3 regions of the Synechococcus sp. MU1625 genome follow, and region 3 is predicted to be linked to each of the others. Evidence: predicted binding sites of a transcription regulator. Region 3 holds the regulator's gene; each other region holds the start of a gene.

What was found. The regulator NtcA, encoded in region 3, controls nitrogen genes in cyanobacteria. The targets are predictions, from matches to a motif close to GTANCNNNNGNTAC.
Region 1: fmdA (formamidase) is a predicted target of NtcA. The motif match lies at 1,718-1,731, and genes of this name have one in related genera.
Region 2: FZX13_RS06765 (DUF4278 domain-containing protein) is a predicted target of NtcA. The motif match lies at 2,568-2,581, and genes of this name have one in related genera.

What each region holds. Positions count from the first base shown of each region.
Region 1 is NZ_VTLA01000002.1:181,111-185,181, reverse strand. Features, by position in the region: gene FZX13_RS06850 (hypothetical protein) at 2-484, shown strand; gene FZX13_RS06845 (formamidase) at 602-1,651, shown strand; gene fmdA (formamidase) at 1,835-3,040, shown strand; gene FZX13_RS06835 (zinc ribbon domain-containing protein) at 3,121-3,396, shown strand; gene urtE (urea ABC transporter ATP-binding subunit UrtE) at 3,456-4,071, opposite strand, start outside.
Region 2 is NZ_VTLA01000002.1:168,842-172,912, reverse strand. Features, by position in the region: gene ureC (urease subunit alpha) at 1-1,695, shown strand, start outside; gene FZX13_RS06770 (type 1 glutamine amidotransferase) at 1,692-2,450, shown strand; gene FZX13_RS06765 (DUF4278 domain-containing protein) at 2,665-2,832, shown strand; gene FZX13_RS06760 (hypothetical protein) at 2,913-3,131, shown strand; gene FZX13_RS06755 (DUF1028 domain-containing protein) at 3,211-3,885, opposite strand; gene FZX13_RS06750 (Zn-dependent hydrolase) at 3,882-4,071, opposite strand, start outside.
Region 3 is NZ_VTLA01000003.1:170,439-174,509, reverse strand. Features, by position in the region: gene thyX (FAD-dependent thymidylate synthase) at 1-314, shown strand, start outside; gene dcd (dCTP deaminase) at 326-919, opposite strand; gene FZX13_RS08025 (cob(I)yrinic acid a,c-diamide adenosyltransferase) at 919-1,518, opposite strand; gene rph (ribonuclease PH) at 1,663-2,406, shown strand; gene ntcA (global nitrogen regulator NtcA) at 2,465-3,181, shown strand; gene FZX13_RS08010 (DUF3084 domain-containing protein) at 3,209-4,071, shown strand, end outside.

The DNA.
Region 1 (4,071 bases), on a different contig from region 3:
CATGCCAAAACAAGTCATCTCAGCGCAGCTGATCCTGCTCACCACAACAGTTGCCATGGCCTGTCAAGGCTGCAGCACACCTGCACGAAAGGAGACACGACTTCACGAAGCCCAGCCTGGCGATGTTCTGGTGATCAAAGGCGACACAACCATCAAGCTCAGCAAGGCATTTCGGCCCGGATCACCCAACGGACTGTTCGATGGCGGGGTTTCGATCAGCAGTCCTGAGATGGAAGAGAGGTCCGCGGAGGTCAACGCCGTTTGCAGCATGCCGAACCTGCCGAACTGGCCCGAGTACGACAACATCTACGGTCGCTGGCTTGAAGAAGACGAAACCCCCGGCTCGGAAGGTGGAGACACCGACTGGCAACTCTTGATTTACTTCAACGGGACGACACAAAACAAAGGGAGAGAAGAGGCTCCCACCTGGGCACAACGCCTCGCCGAGAATGCTTGCCGCAAAGAAGACTTCCGCGACAACTGAGCACTTAAACGGTATCAATCGCAACTCTTTACGGCCAAAAGGCTGAAAGCTGCAGCAAGAGATACAACTGATCAAAAACTCCGAAGACATAGTGAGAATGATTCCCATTCCTCCTTTATGGCAAGCACCGGTAGCGTCAGCTCCTGGGACGAATCTCTGCTCGTCGCAATGATTCAGTATCCGGTCCCTGTGATCAAAGGACCGGAAGACATTCAGACCCAAGTTGATCAGATCTGTAAAGCAGTTGCATCAACCAAGGCCGGCTATCCAGAGGCAGACTTGATCGTGATGCCGGAGTACTCAACTCAGGGGCTCAACACAGCGATCTGGACCTACGACGAGATGCTGCTGACCATCGACTCACCAGAAATCGGCCGCTTCAAACAAGCCTGCAAAGACAACGATGTTTGGGGTGTATTTTCCTTAATGGAGGTCAACGATGACCCAAGCAAACCACCCTTCAATACAGCCATCATCATTAATTCAGATGGCGAAATAGCGCTGCACTACCGCAAACTGCAACCCTGGGTCCCCATCGAGCCATGGTCTCCAGGCAACTACGGCATGCCTGTGTGTGATGGCCCTAAAGGTTCCAAGCTTGCTGTCTGCATCTGCCATGACGGCATGTTCCCAGAACTTGCAAGGGAAGCTGCTTACAAAGGTGCGAATGTCTACATCCGCATCTCGGGTTATTCAACCCAAGTGAATGACCAGTGGATTTGGACGAACCGAACCAATGCCTGGCAAAACCTGATGTACACCATTTCGGTGAACCTTGCTGGTTACGACGGTGTGTTCTACTACTTCGGCGAAGGAACAGTCTGCAACTACGACGGCAACGTCATCCAGCAAGGCCATCGCAACCCCTGGGAAATCGTTACAGCAGAACTATTCCCACGCCTGGTTGACAAGGCAAGAGAAAACTGGGCCCTCGAAAACAATATCTTCAATCTGGGATGTCGTGCCTATGTGGGCAAACCGGGGGGGGAAAAAGAAAACTACCTCACCTGGGTCGAAGACCTGGCTAAAGGCGAATACAAACTCCCTTGGGATAGCAGCATTCGAGTCCGAGACGGATGGAAGTACTACCCCGAAGGCGTGAAGCTGGGACCCATGCCGAAGAACGGAACAACAACTGCCAAACCAGCTGAGTCAGTCACGTTATAGGCAGGCTTGCGCCCGGAGCTGTCCAACGCCAGCTCCGGTAAATATCAAAAGCACGATCAAATTTTAGTGTCATCTAATACCAATATATTTAAACCGAAAAACCATTCAAGACAATAAGTATCAACCACAACATCTCAGCAATTCTTGGCTGATTTGAATGTGGTTGGTTGATAGTGCCTTTTCATGCCCGAGACCCTGTTCAAAGTGGATCTCACCAAGCCCATGGACCAGCAGGAGATGCCTGGTCACAACAGGTGGCATCCCGACATTCCTGCAGTTGCCTCTGTCAATCCAGGCGACGTCTTCCGCATCGAGTGCAAAGACTGGACCGATGGACAAATCAAGGACAACGACGACCCGCAAGATATTGCTGACGTCAACCTGGAAGTTGTTCACGTCTTGAGTGGGCCAATCTGGGTTAACGGTGCCCAACCAGGAGACATCCTGGTCGTGGACATCCTTGAGGTGGGAGCCCTACAGGGTGATGAATGGGGTTTCACAGGAATTTTCGCCAAAGAGAATGGCGGCGGCTTCCTCACCGATCATTTCCCCAAAGCAGCAAAAGCCATCTGGGATCTTGAAGGTGTGTACACCTCATCACGACACATTCCCGGTGTGCGCTTCGCAGGCATCACGCACCCTGGCTTGATCGGCTGCGCTCCTTCCATGGAACTACTTAACGAGTGGAACCGCAGGGAAACGGAACTGGTCAATACCGCACCGGATCGCCGGACCTACGGCGCAGGCCTCTCCGGCAGTGAGCCTGTGCTGGCAGCTCTACCCAACCCCAACAGTGCCATCCTGGGCAATGTGGAGGCGGGTGATTTCGATCGAATCGCCAATGAAGCAGCACGCACCGTTCCACCCAGAGAACATGGCGGCAACTGCGACATCAAAAACCTCACCAAAGGCACACGAATCTATTTCCCCGTGTATGTGGAAGGGGCGAAACTTTCAATGGGTGACATCCACTTCTCCCAAGGTGATGGTGAAATCTCCTTCTGCGGTGCCATCGAGATGTCGGGCTATCTCGACCTGCATGTTGATCTGATCAAAGGTGGCATGGCCAAATACGGAATGGTCAATCCCATGTTCAAGACCAGCCCCGTTGAGCCTCATTACAGCGACTACCTCGTCTTCGAGGGAATTTCTGTTGATGAATTCGAAGGCAAGCAGTACTACATGGATGTGCATATTGCGTACCGTCGCGCTTGTCTGAATGCCATTGAGTACCTGAAGAAATTCGGTTACACCGGCGAACAGGCTTACTTGCTCTTGAGTTGTGCACCTGTCGAAGGCAGGATCAGCGGCATTGTGGACATCCCCAATGCATGCTGCACACTTGCCTTGCCAACCTCCATTTTTGACAAGGATATTCTTCCTTGCTGAGGTAAATAAAACACCTCAAAGCTCAACAACGAAGGAGTTAATCAGATGGTTGACTCCTTCTTTTTGATTTCCTCGAAACAATGCCCGTTTACGAATTCGCCTGCTCGACCAACCAATGCCCGACCTATGAAGTGTGGAGGTCGATCTCAGATCGCGACACCAGCACGGAGTGTCCGGAATGTGGAAGTCACGGGAAGCGATTATTCAATCCGCCAATGATGCTTACCGGTGGGTTGCGCTTGAAAACTGAACGGAGGGAACCTGAACTCGTTACTAAAAAAGTACGGGAACCTTCCACCAAACCAAGGCTGCAGGAAAGCACCACCCGGCCTTGGATGCTGAATCGCGGCTGCTGAATCGACAACCCATAAAAAAGCCCCGGCAACAATTGTTACCGGGGCTTTTTAGTGGAAAGTTAAACAGTCAAGAACTCTTGAATCACTGCCTCAGACAAGGATGTAGTCGGCCCGCTTGAGACAATTCCGCCACGCTGCATAGCGTAGTAGAAATTAGATTGTCGAACAAAGTGCAGGTGTTGCTCAACAAGCAAGACGCTGATTCCAGTTTCCTTGATAATTCTCTGAACAGCGCGTTCTATATCGAGAATAATTGATGGCTGAATACCCTCGGTTGGTTCATCCAGCAAAAGTAGCTTGGGCTTACCGAGCAATGCACGAGCGATAGCCAACTGCTGTTGTTGACCACCACTCAAGTCGCCACCACGCCGATTCAGAAACTCTTCAAGAATTGGGAAGAGTTCGTAGATGAAGGGATCGATATGGCGATTTTTGCCCATTCCGCCAGGTAGAGCCTCCATACCAAGCATCAGGTTCTCACGAACTGTTAGGCGAGGAATAATGTCGCGGCCCTGAGACACATAACCAATGCCATGACGAGCACGGCGATACGGAGGTTGCTTCAAAAGCTGGTTTGACTCGTATTCAATCGAGCCACTTTTCTGCTGAAGCAGACCAATCAATGTTTTCAGAAATGTGGTTTTACCCACACCATTGCGACCGATCAGGCAAACC
Region 2 (4,071 bases), on a different contig from region 3:
TCCCGCCAGGCCTACGCCGAGACCTACGGACCCACCACTGGCGACCGGGTTCGCCTTGCGGACACCGAGCTGATCCTCGAAGTCGAGAAGGATTTCACCGTGTACGGCGACGAGGTGAAATTCGGCGGCGGCAAGGTGATTCGCGATGGCATGGGCCAGTCCCAGACACCTCGAGCCGCGGGTGCCGTCGACACCGTCATCACCAATGCTCTGATCCTCGATTGGTGGGGCATCGTCAAAGCCGATGTCGGACTAAAAGACGGCCGGATCGTGGGCATCGGCAAAGCCGGCAACCCCGACACCCAGGAAGGGGTCACGATCGTGGTGGGCCCCGGCACCGAGGCGATCGCTGGGGAAGGTCACATCCTCACGGCCGGTGGCATCGACACCCACATCCACTTCATCTGCCCCCAGCAGATCGAAACTGCTCTGGCCAGTGGCGTCACCACCCTGATGGGCGGCGGCACCGGACCAGCCACCGGCACCAACGCCACCACCTGCACCCCTGGGGCGTTTCACATCGGGCGAATGCTCCAGGCCGCCGAAGGCTTGCCGGTAAACCTGGGCTTCTTTGGCAAGGGGAACGCCAGCACCCCTGAAGCCCTGGAGGAACAGGTGCGCGCCGGTGCCTGCGGCCTGAAGCTGCATGAAGACTGGGGCACCACGCCGGCCACCATCGATGCCTGTCTGTCGGTGGCCGACCGGATGGATGTGCAGGTGTGCATCCACACCGACACCCTGAACGAAGCCGGCTTCGTGGAAGACACGATTGCCGCCATCAAGGGACGCACGATCCACACCTTCCACACCGAAGGTGCCGGCGGCGGCCATGCCCCAGACATCATCAAGATCTGCGGCGAAGCAAATGTGCTGCCGAGCAGCACGAATCCCACCCGGCCCTATACCCGCAACACGCTTGAGGAGCACCTCGACATGCTGATGGTGTGCCACCACCTCGACCCCAAAATCCCCGAGGACGTGGCTTTTGCCGAATCGCGGATTCGCCGCGAAACGATCGCCGCCGAAGACATCCTTCACGACCTCGGTGCCTTCTCGATCATCGCCAGCGACTCCCAGGCCATGGGGCGCGTGGGCGAAGTGATCACCCGCACCTTCCAGACCGCCCACAAGATGAAGGTGCAGCGCGGTGCGCTCCCGGAAGACTCCAACCGCAACGACAACCATCGGCTGAAGCGCTACATCGCCAAGGTGACAATCAACCCCGCTCTTGCCCATGGCATCAGCAGCGAGGTGGGCTCGATCGAAACCGGCAAGCTCGCCGATCTCGTGCTCTGGAAGCCGGGCTTCTTCGGCATTCGCCCGGAACTGGTGATCAAGGGCGGTTCGATCGTGTGGGCCCAGATGGGCGATGCCAACGCCTCCATTCCCACCCCCGGGCCCGTGCACGGCAGGCCCATGTTCGGCGCCTTCGGCAAAGCCTTGGCTCCCAGCTGCCTCACCTTCGTGAGCGCAGCCGCCATGGATGCTGATATCCAAAGTCAACTGGGTCTGGAGCGCACCTGCATGGCGGTGAAGGACACCCGCAGCGTGGGCAAAAGCGCTCTCAAACTCAATTCCGCCCTGCCGAAGGTGAGCGTGGACCCGCAGACCTATGAGGTGTTCGCCGACGGTGAACTGCTCACCTGCGAGCCCGCCGAAGTGCTGCCCCTCGCCCAGCGCTATCTGCTGCTTTGACCACCACCCTGCTGGTGATCCAACACGTTGACCACGAAGGGCCCGAACTGGTGGGACAACTGGCACGGGAACGGGGAATGGCCCTCCAGACCCTGCGGCCCGACCGAGGCGACCGCCTGCCGCACCCAAGTGAATGCCCGAACAGCATCGCGCTGGTGCTGGGGGGACCAATGGGGGTGAACGAGCAACATCATCCGGACCTGCACTGGCTCCAAGCCGAGCTGAACTGGTTGACGGCCTGGCACCAGCAGCGTCGACCGGTGCTGGGCATCTGCCTGGGGGCGCAGCTCTTGGCTGTCGCTGCTGGCGGATCCGTGGAACCCCTGCAGGTTGGAGCGCCACCACAGCAGCTCAAGGAACTGGGACTGGGGGCAATCCACTGGGTTGCTGAACGGAGCGATGAGGCCTTACTGCAGGGACAACCGAGCAGCAGCTTGGTGCTGCATTGGCATGGCGATCGCATCCACCTGCCGGGCGATGCAACCCTTCTTGGTTCCTCGCTGCACTGTGCGGAACAGGTGTTTCGAATCGGCGATCACGCCATTGGCCTGCAATGCCACCTCGAGATCAACAGAGACGCACTGCAATGCTGGATCGCCAACGACCACACCTATGTAATGAGCGCCCTTGGGCCTGAAGGGCCCGAACGCCTGATGCGGGAGTGGCGCTGGCTTGGAGACAAGCTGCAGGAGCAAGGTCGACACTTTTTCAATACTGCGCTCGATCAGCTGCAGGAGTGCTGCAAGACCAGGTGATTCACATCAGCAAGGCCAACTAATTTCTACGGATAAAAATAAACAAAAGCAAAAACTTTTCAGATCAAGTATCGAACCGAACATCAACACAACGACCGAAAACGCTTCAATAGTTTTGTAGCAACAGCTACCGATCGTTCACTTCGCGCCACGCGAAGCGCAGTTCGCCTCAGGCCATGGAACGGGGACCTGAGCTTGCTTCGAGGACCTTCCAATGACCACCCTTCTCTATCGCGGGCATCAGTACCAGCAAAAGAACGCCACTGAGGGCAGGCCCGGTGTGCAGCTGGTCTACCGCCGCAACGTGTACCAATCCCGCCAGATCAACAGCCACCGCACTCCGGTGCAGCTCGTGTACCGCGGGGTGGGCTACACGCGCTAGGCCAACTTCTCAATCTGTAGCAACTCGAACATTCCAGTTCCGAGGATTAGGGCGTAATAGATCCAGCCTCAGCAACGACGTTGGATCTCATCACTTCCCGCCTCGACAAAGGCCTTGTGCAGGTGAATCCCTCCAGCGTGCACGGCGTGTTCTGGCTGCAAACCCACTTCCCAGCCAGCGAATGGGATGCCTTGCTGTCTGGCCAGGCTGCATTTGGAATGGATTGCATCGACGACCTCGTCAATGATGCGCGTCAAGCTGGTTTGAATGTGGAGTGGGAAGCCACAGTCCCCAGTTGAGCCATTCAGAGTTTTGCAAAAAGCCCTCGACACCCAGTGTTGATGGGCTTTTTTTAATGGCACAAACCAACGCGAATCACTAAGCCACCAACCGGTTGAGCATGGGCAACTCTGAGAGTTCATCCCTCCATTCCTGGGCCCAAAGTGCCTGGCTGCGTTCGTAAACCTCCATCAACTGTTCCACCGCACGCTCATGGAAATCAACCCGTAGGTCCAACAGCGGAAAGGCAGCTTCACCACTCACCTGCACCGCTGCTGAGGTGCAGAAATCGGAGCGGTGATCGCCTCCAGCAGCCTCCCCCGCCTGCAGGGCAGCCATAAGGCGTCGACCAAGTTTCCAGCTGGGATCGCTGGTGAGATACGCCTGCTCCATCGCCTCCACAACACCGTCGTCGACCAAACAATTGCCGGCGACAGACAGGTCACGCCGATGGCGGTGCCCAGCCCAAGCCCCGCAATCCTGCCCCGTCCAACAGGCCGTTCGACCATCCAGGTCGATCAGATGAAACTGACGCCGATCACGATGCTGATCATCCGCCAGAAGGCTGGCCAAAACACTCTCCGCATCCGCACTCTGCTCCAAGCGTTCAAGGCCACAGATCCCCAGATAGGGATTGGTGTGGGCCTGGGTCGCCACAGCGCCAACTCCGGCGCGGATGTGGGGCACGGTGGATCCAACGGCCAGATGACAGGTGGCAACTGCAACGCCAAAGCGGCCGTTGCTGGGATCACGGGCCAGGATCGAAAAGGTCACGGCAGCTGGCGGTCGAGCCGCAGCAGCGTTTCCAAAAGCACCGAAGTGCCCGCCCAGCACTGTTCGTCGCTGGTGAACTCCGCAGCTGAGTGACTCAAACCGCCCCGACTGGGAACAAAAATCATGCCCATCGGCCAACGGCGACCAACCTCCTGCGCATCGTGGCTGGCTCGACTGGGGAGATGG
Region 3 (4,071 bases):
ACACGGAAGAGCTGCGCAACCAAGATCTTGATCTGTGCCGAAGCGCGGCCGAGCGATACAGGGATCTTCTCAAAGCCGGCTTCTCCGAGGAGCACGCCCGCGGCATCCTTCCGTTCGACTACCGCCAGCACTTTGTGGTGAGCTTCAGTTTGCGCGCGTTTCTCCACTTCATGGATCTGCGGGCCAAACTCGATGCTCAGCTGGAGATCCGCCAACTCTGCGATCTGATGTGGCCTCACATGGTGGATTGGGCTCCTGAGTTCGCCGCCTGGTACGAAAAAAGCAGGCTGCATCGAGCACGACTGGCCCCTTAAAGCGGGGAGATCTAAACCTTGGCGAGCGTCACACGTTCGGGCTGGTGCTGGTATTTGCCCTGTCGATCGCTGTAGGTGGTCGCACAGGCATCACCCTCAAAAAACAACAGCTGACAGATGCCTTCATCGGCATAGATCCTGCAGTCAGCACCGGAGCTATTGCTGAATTCAAGGGTGAGGTGACCCTCCCAGCTGGCTTCCGCTGGAGTGGTGTTCACAATGATTCCAAGGCGGGCATAGGTGCTCTTCCCCAAACAGATCACAGTGATGTTGGGAGGAACTCGAAGCTTTTCAAGCGCTACGCCAAGGCCATAGGAGTGGGCCGGAAGAATGAAATATCGACCATCCTCATCTTCATGGAGAGGAGTGGGCTCGAGATTGGCCGGATTGAACCGCTTGGGATTCATCACCGTGCCGGGAACGTGCCGGAAGATCAAAAATTCCTGAGGAGATAGGCGTAGGTCGTAGCCGTAGGAGGAGCAACCAAAGCTCAGCACCGGACGCAGCTTCTGCTCCGGATCTAGATGACGGACGAGGCCGCTCTGAAATGGCTCGATCATTCCCTGCCCAGCCTGTTCAGTGATCCAGCGATCGCACTTGAGCATCAGAAACCTCGGCGCAACTCCGTGACTTGATCTGCCATCTCCACCACGCCGGCGGGGATCGCAGGTCCTGTGATGATCACATCCATCGAGGCGGGCCGCTGCTCGAGAGCTGAAATCACGTCCGATTCATTGAGGTAACCGAAGGCCACAGCCAGGCCGATTTCATCCAGGACCAACTGGTCGAGATCCCCCTGAATCAAATGCTGACGGCAGATGGACCAAACGGCAGCAACCGCCTCCGCACCGCCGGGGTGATTCGGAGAGGAGAGGCAGAGAGGCACCTCAGGACGCAGCCAAACCAGGCCTCCACAAAGTTGGACGCGACCTGCGGGCCCCTGCTGCACGCCCCCTTTGAGGAACTGACTGATCAGAACACGACTGCCCAGGCCAGCGGAACGCATCGCCTGACTGAGAACACTGGCGAAACTGCCGCGATAGGGCGCTGTGTGAACCTGGAGCTGCCCTTCGGGCGCCACCAGATATAGGGGTGGAGGATCTGCAACAGGTGGGAGGGGCCTGAGTCCTGCCCGCTGCAAAGCCTGCTGATCCCGATCCAGAGAGTTCTGGAACGCTTGTGGGTCGGCAAGGCTTGTGGTCATCACGGCAACATCCGTCCGGGCAATCCCGGCAAGACCTTGAATGTAGCGGCGAGATGACATTCCACAAGTCCATTGACACCACCCATGGTGTTTGGACGGGCGAGAACCAACCGCCTGCGAGGCTTGAAGAACTGCACACCACCGATGAGCCAAACCGCTGGAAGCCGCACCGATGGCCGTCGCCCTGAGCAATTACGGCCGTTCTCGGTGACCTGGAATCCCATGGGTTTTGCCTTGAGCTCCCTTGTGGTTCACACCGGCCGAACCGCTGTTCTGTGCAGCGTCTGCCTGGAGGACAAGGTTCCCCGCTGGCGGAAGGGGGAAGGGTTGGGATGGGTCAGCGCCGAATACCGGCTGCTGCCGGGATCCACGCCGCAGAGGCAATCACGGGAGCTCATGAAATTGTCGGGCCGCACGCAGGAGATTCAACGCTTGATCGGCCGAAGCCTTCGCGCTGTGATCGACATGAAGCGTCTGGGCGAGCGCACCTTGCTGATCGACTGCGATGTGATCCAGGCCGACGCCGGAACACGGACTGCATCCATCACGGGAGCTTGGCTCGGCCTTGAGCAAGCCTGCCTTTCACTCGTGGAAAAGGGGATTCTGGAGCAATCGCCACTGATCGACCAGGTAGCGGCCGTGTCCGTCGGCCTGGTGGGTGGCCAGGCCTTGCTGGATCTGGACTACAGCGAAGACAGCAGAGCTGAGGTGGACCTGAATGTTGTGCAGGCTGGCGATGGTCGCCTGTTGGAGATCCAGGGAACTGCGGAGGGAGCGCCCTTCAGCCGCAGCCAGCTCAATGAATTACTGGATCTGGCTGAGCCTGGATTGACATCCCTAATGCAGGCGCAACGCCAAGCGATGAACGAGCACAGCAGAGTTACGTAATAACCGCTACACGGCGGCCACCGTTGGCTCCGTAGCTTCGCCTCACCAGGGGGTTGTCATGACCAGTAGCCGAGGTTTCAGCCGATACGCCCCGCAGATGGTGGCTCCAACCCCCAGCACAGAACCGGCCAACCGCTCCCTCCTGGAAATCATCCGGGATCTGGACGGCGCCAGCAGTGAACTGGTGGACCGCAACAAGACCATCTTTTTCCCTGGAGATCCTGCTGAACGGGTCTATCTGATCCGCCGCGGAGCGGTCCGTCTCTCCCGCGTCTACGAGTCAGGGGAAGAGATCACAGTGGCCTTGCTCCGCGAGAACAGCCTCTTTGGGGTGCTTTCGTTGCTGACCGGTCAACGGTCTGATCGCTTCTACCACGCCGTAGCCTTCACCAGAGTCGAGATGGTGACGGCGCCTGCGACATCCGTGAAGGCGGCGATCGAAGCGGATACCAGCGTTGGCCTGCGCTTGCTGCAGGGCCTTTCCAGTCGGATTCTTCAGACCGAAACGATGATCGAAACGCTGACCCACAGGGACATGTCATCCCGACTGGTGAGCTTTCTGTTGGTGCTGTGCAGGGATTTCGGCGTCGCGGATGAACTGGGAATCACCATCGACCTGCGCCTGTCCCATCAGGCCATCGCCGAAGCGATTGGCTCAACGCGCGTGACAATCACGCGTCTGCTGGGAGACTTGCGTCAATCCGGTCTGGTTCAGATTGACCGCAAAAAAATCACCGTTCTGGATCCAATCGCTCTGGCCAAACGATTCAGCTAGGCAGCACGTCAACCCACAGGTGCGGCCATGAGTGGCTGGGCACTGATCCTGGTTCTGCTGGTGCTCGGGGGCGTTCTGTCGACCCTGGGTGACCGGCTGGGAAGTCGTGTCGGCAAGGCCCGCCTGAGTCTGTTCAAGATGCGCCCGCGACGGACCGCCGTTCTGATCACGGTGCTAACCGGCAGCCTGATCAGCGCACTGTCGCTCGGCCTGCTGCTGCTGGTGAGCCGCCAGCTGCGGGTGGGCCTGTTTGAACTGGATGCTCTGCAAGACCGGCTCCAGGACAGCCGGCGGCAGCTCGATGCAGCCGAACGGGAACGGGAAGAGACCCGAACAGAAGCCAACCGGATCGCTGCTGAACTCAAGCAGTCACAGCAACGGGCTGACACCCTGCGCCGTGAACTGGCTCCCCTGCAGAACGAACGCGCCCAACTCGAAGCAGAACGTGAGCGTCTGAGCCGGGACATCGCCTCCCGCGATGCCGACATCCAGCGCACGGAGGCCGAATTGAAAAGCGTGCGGAGCCGAATCCGAGCTGGCGAGCAGGAACTCAAGGAACTCGAATTCAACCTGGTCGCCCTGAGGCGTGGATCGGTGGTGATCAGTAGCGGACAGACCTTGGCGAGAGCAACGGTTCGTCTCGATGCTCCTGATCAAGCGAAACAGGCTGTCGACAGGCTGCTTCAAGAGGCCAATGCCAACGCCTACGGCAAGGTGAGGCCGGGTGAAGCACCCGAACGACAGTTGATCCGCGTTCCCCGCAGCGACGTGGAACGCTTGCAGAACATCATCCGCAAGCCGGACACCTGGGTGATCTCGCTGCGCTCCGCCACCAATGTGCTGCGTGGTGAAACGGCGGTGTACGCCTTCCCCGAAGTGCGTCCCAACCG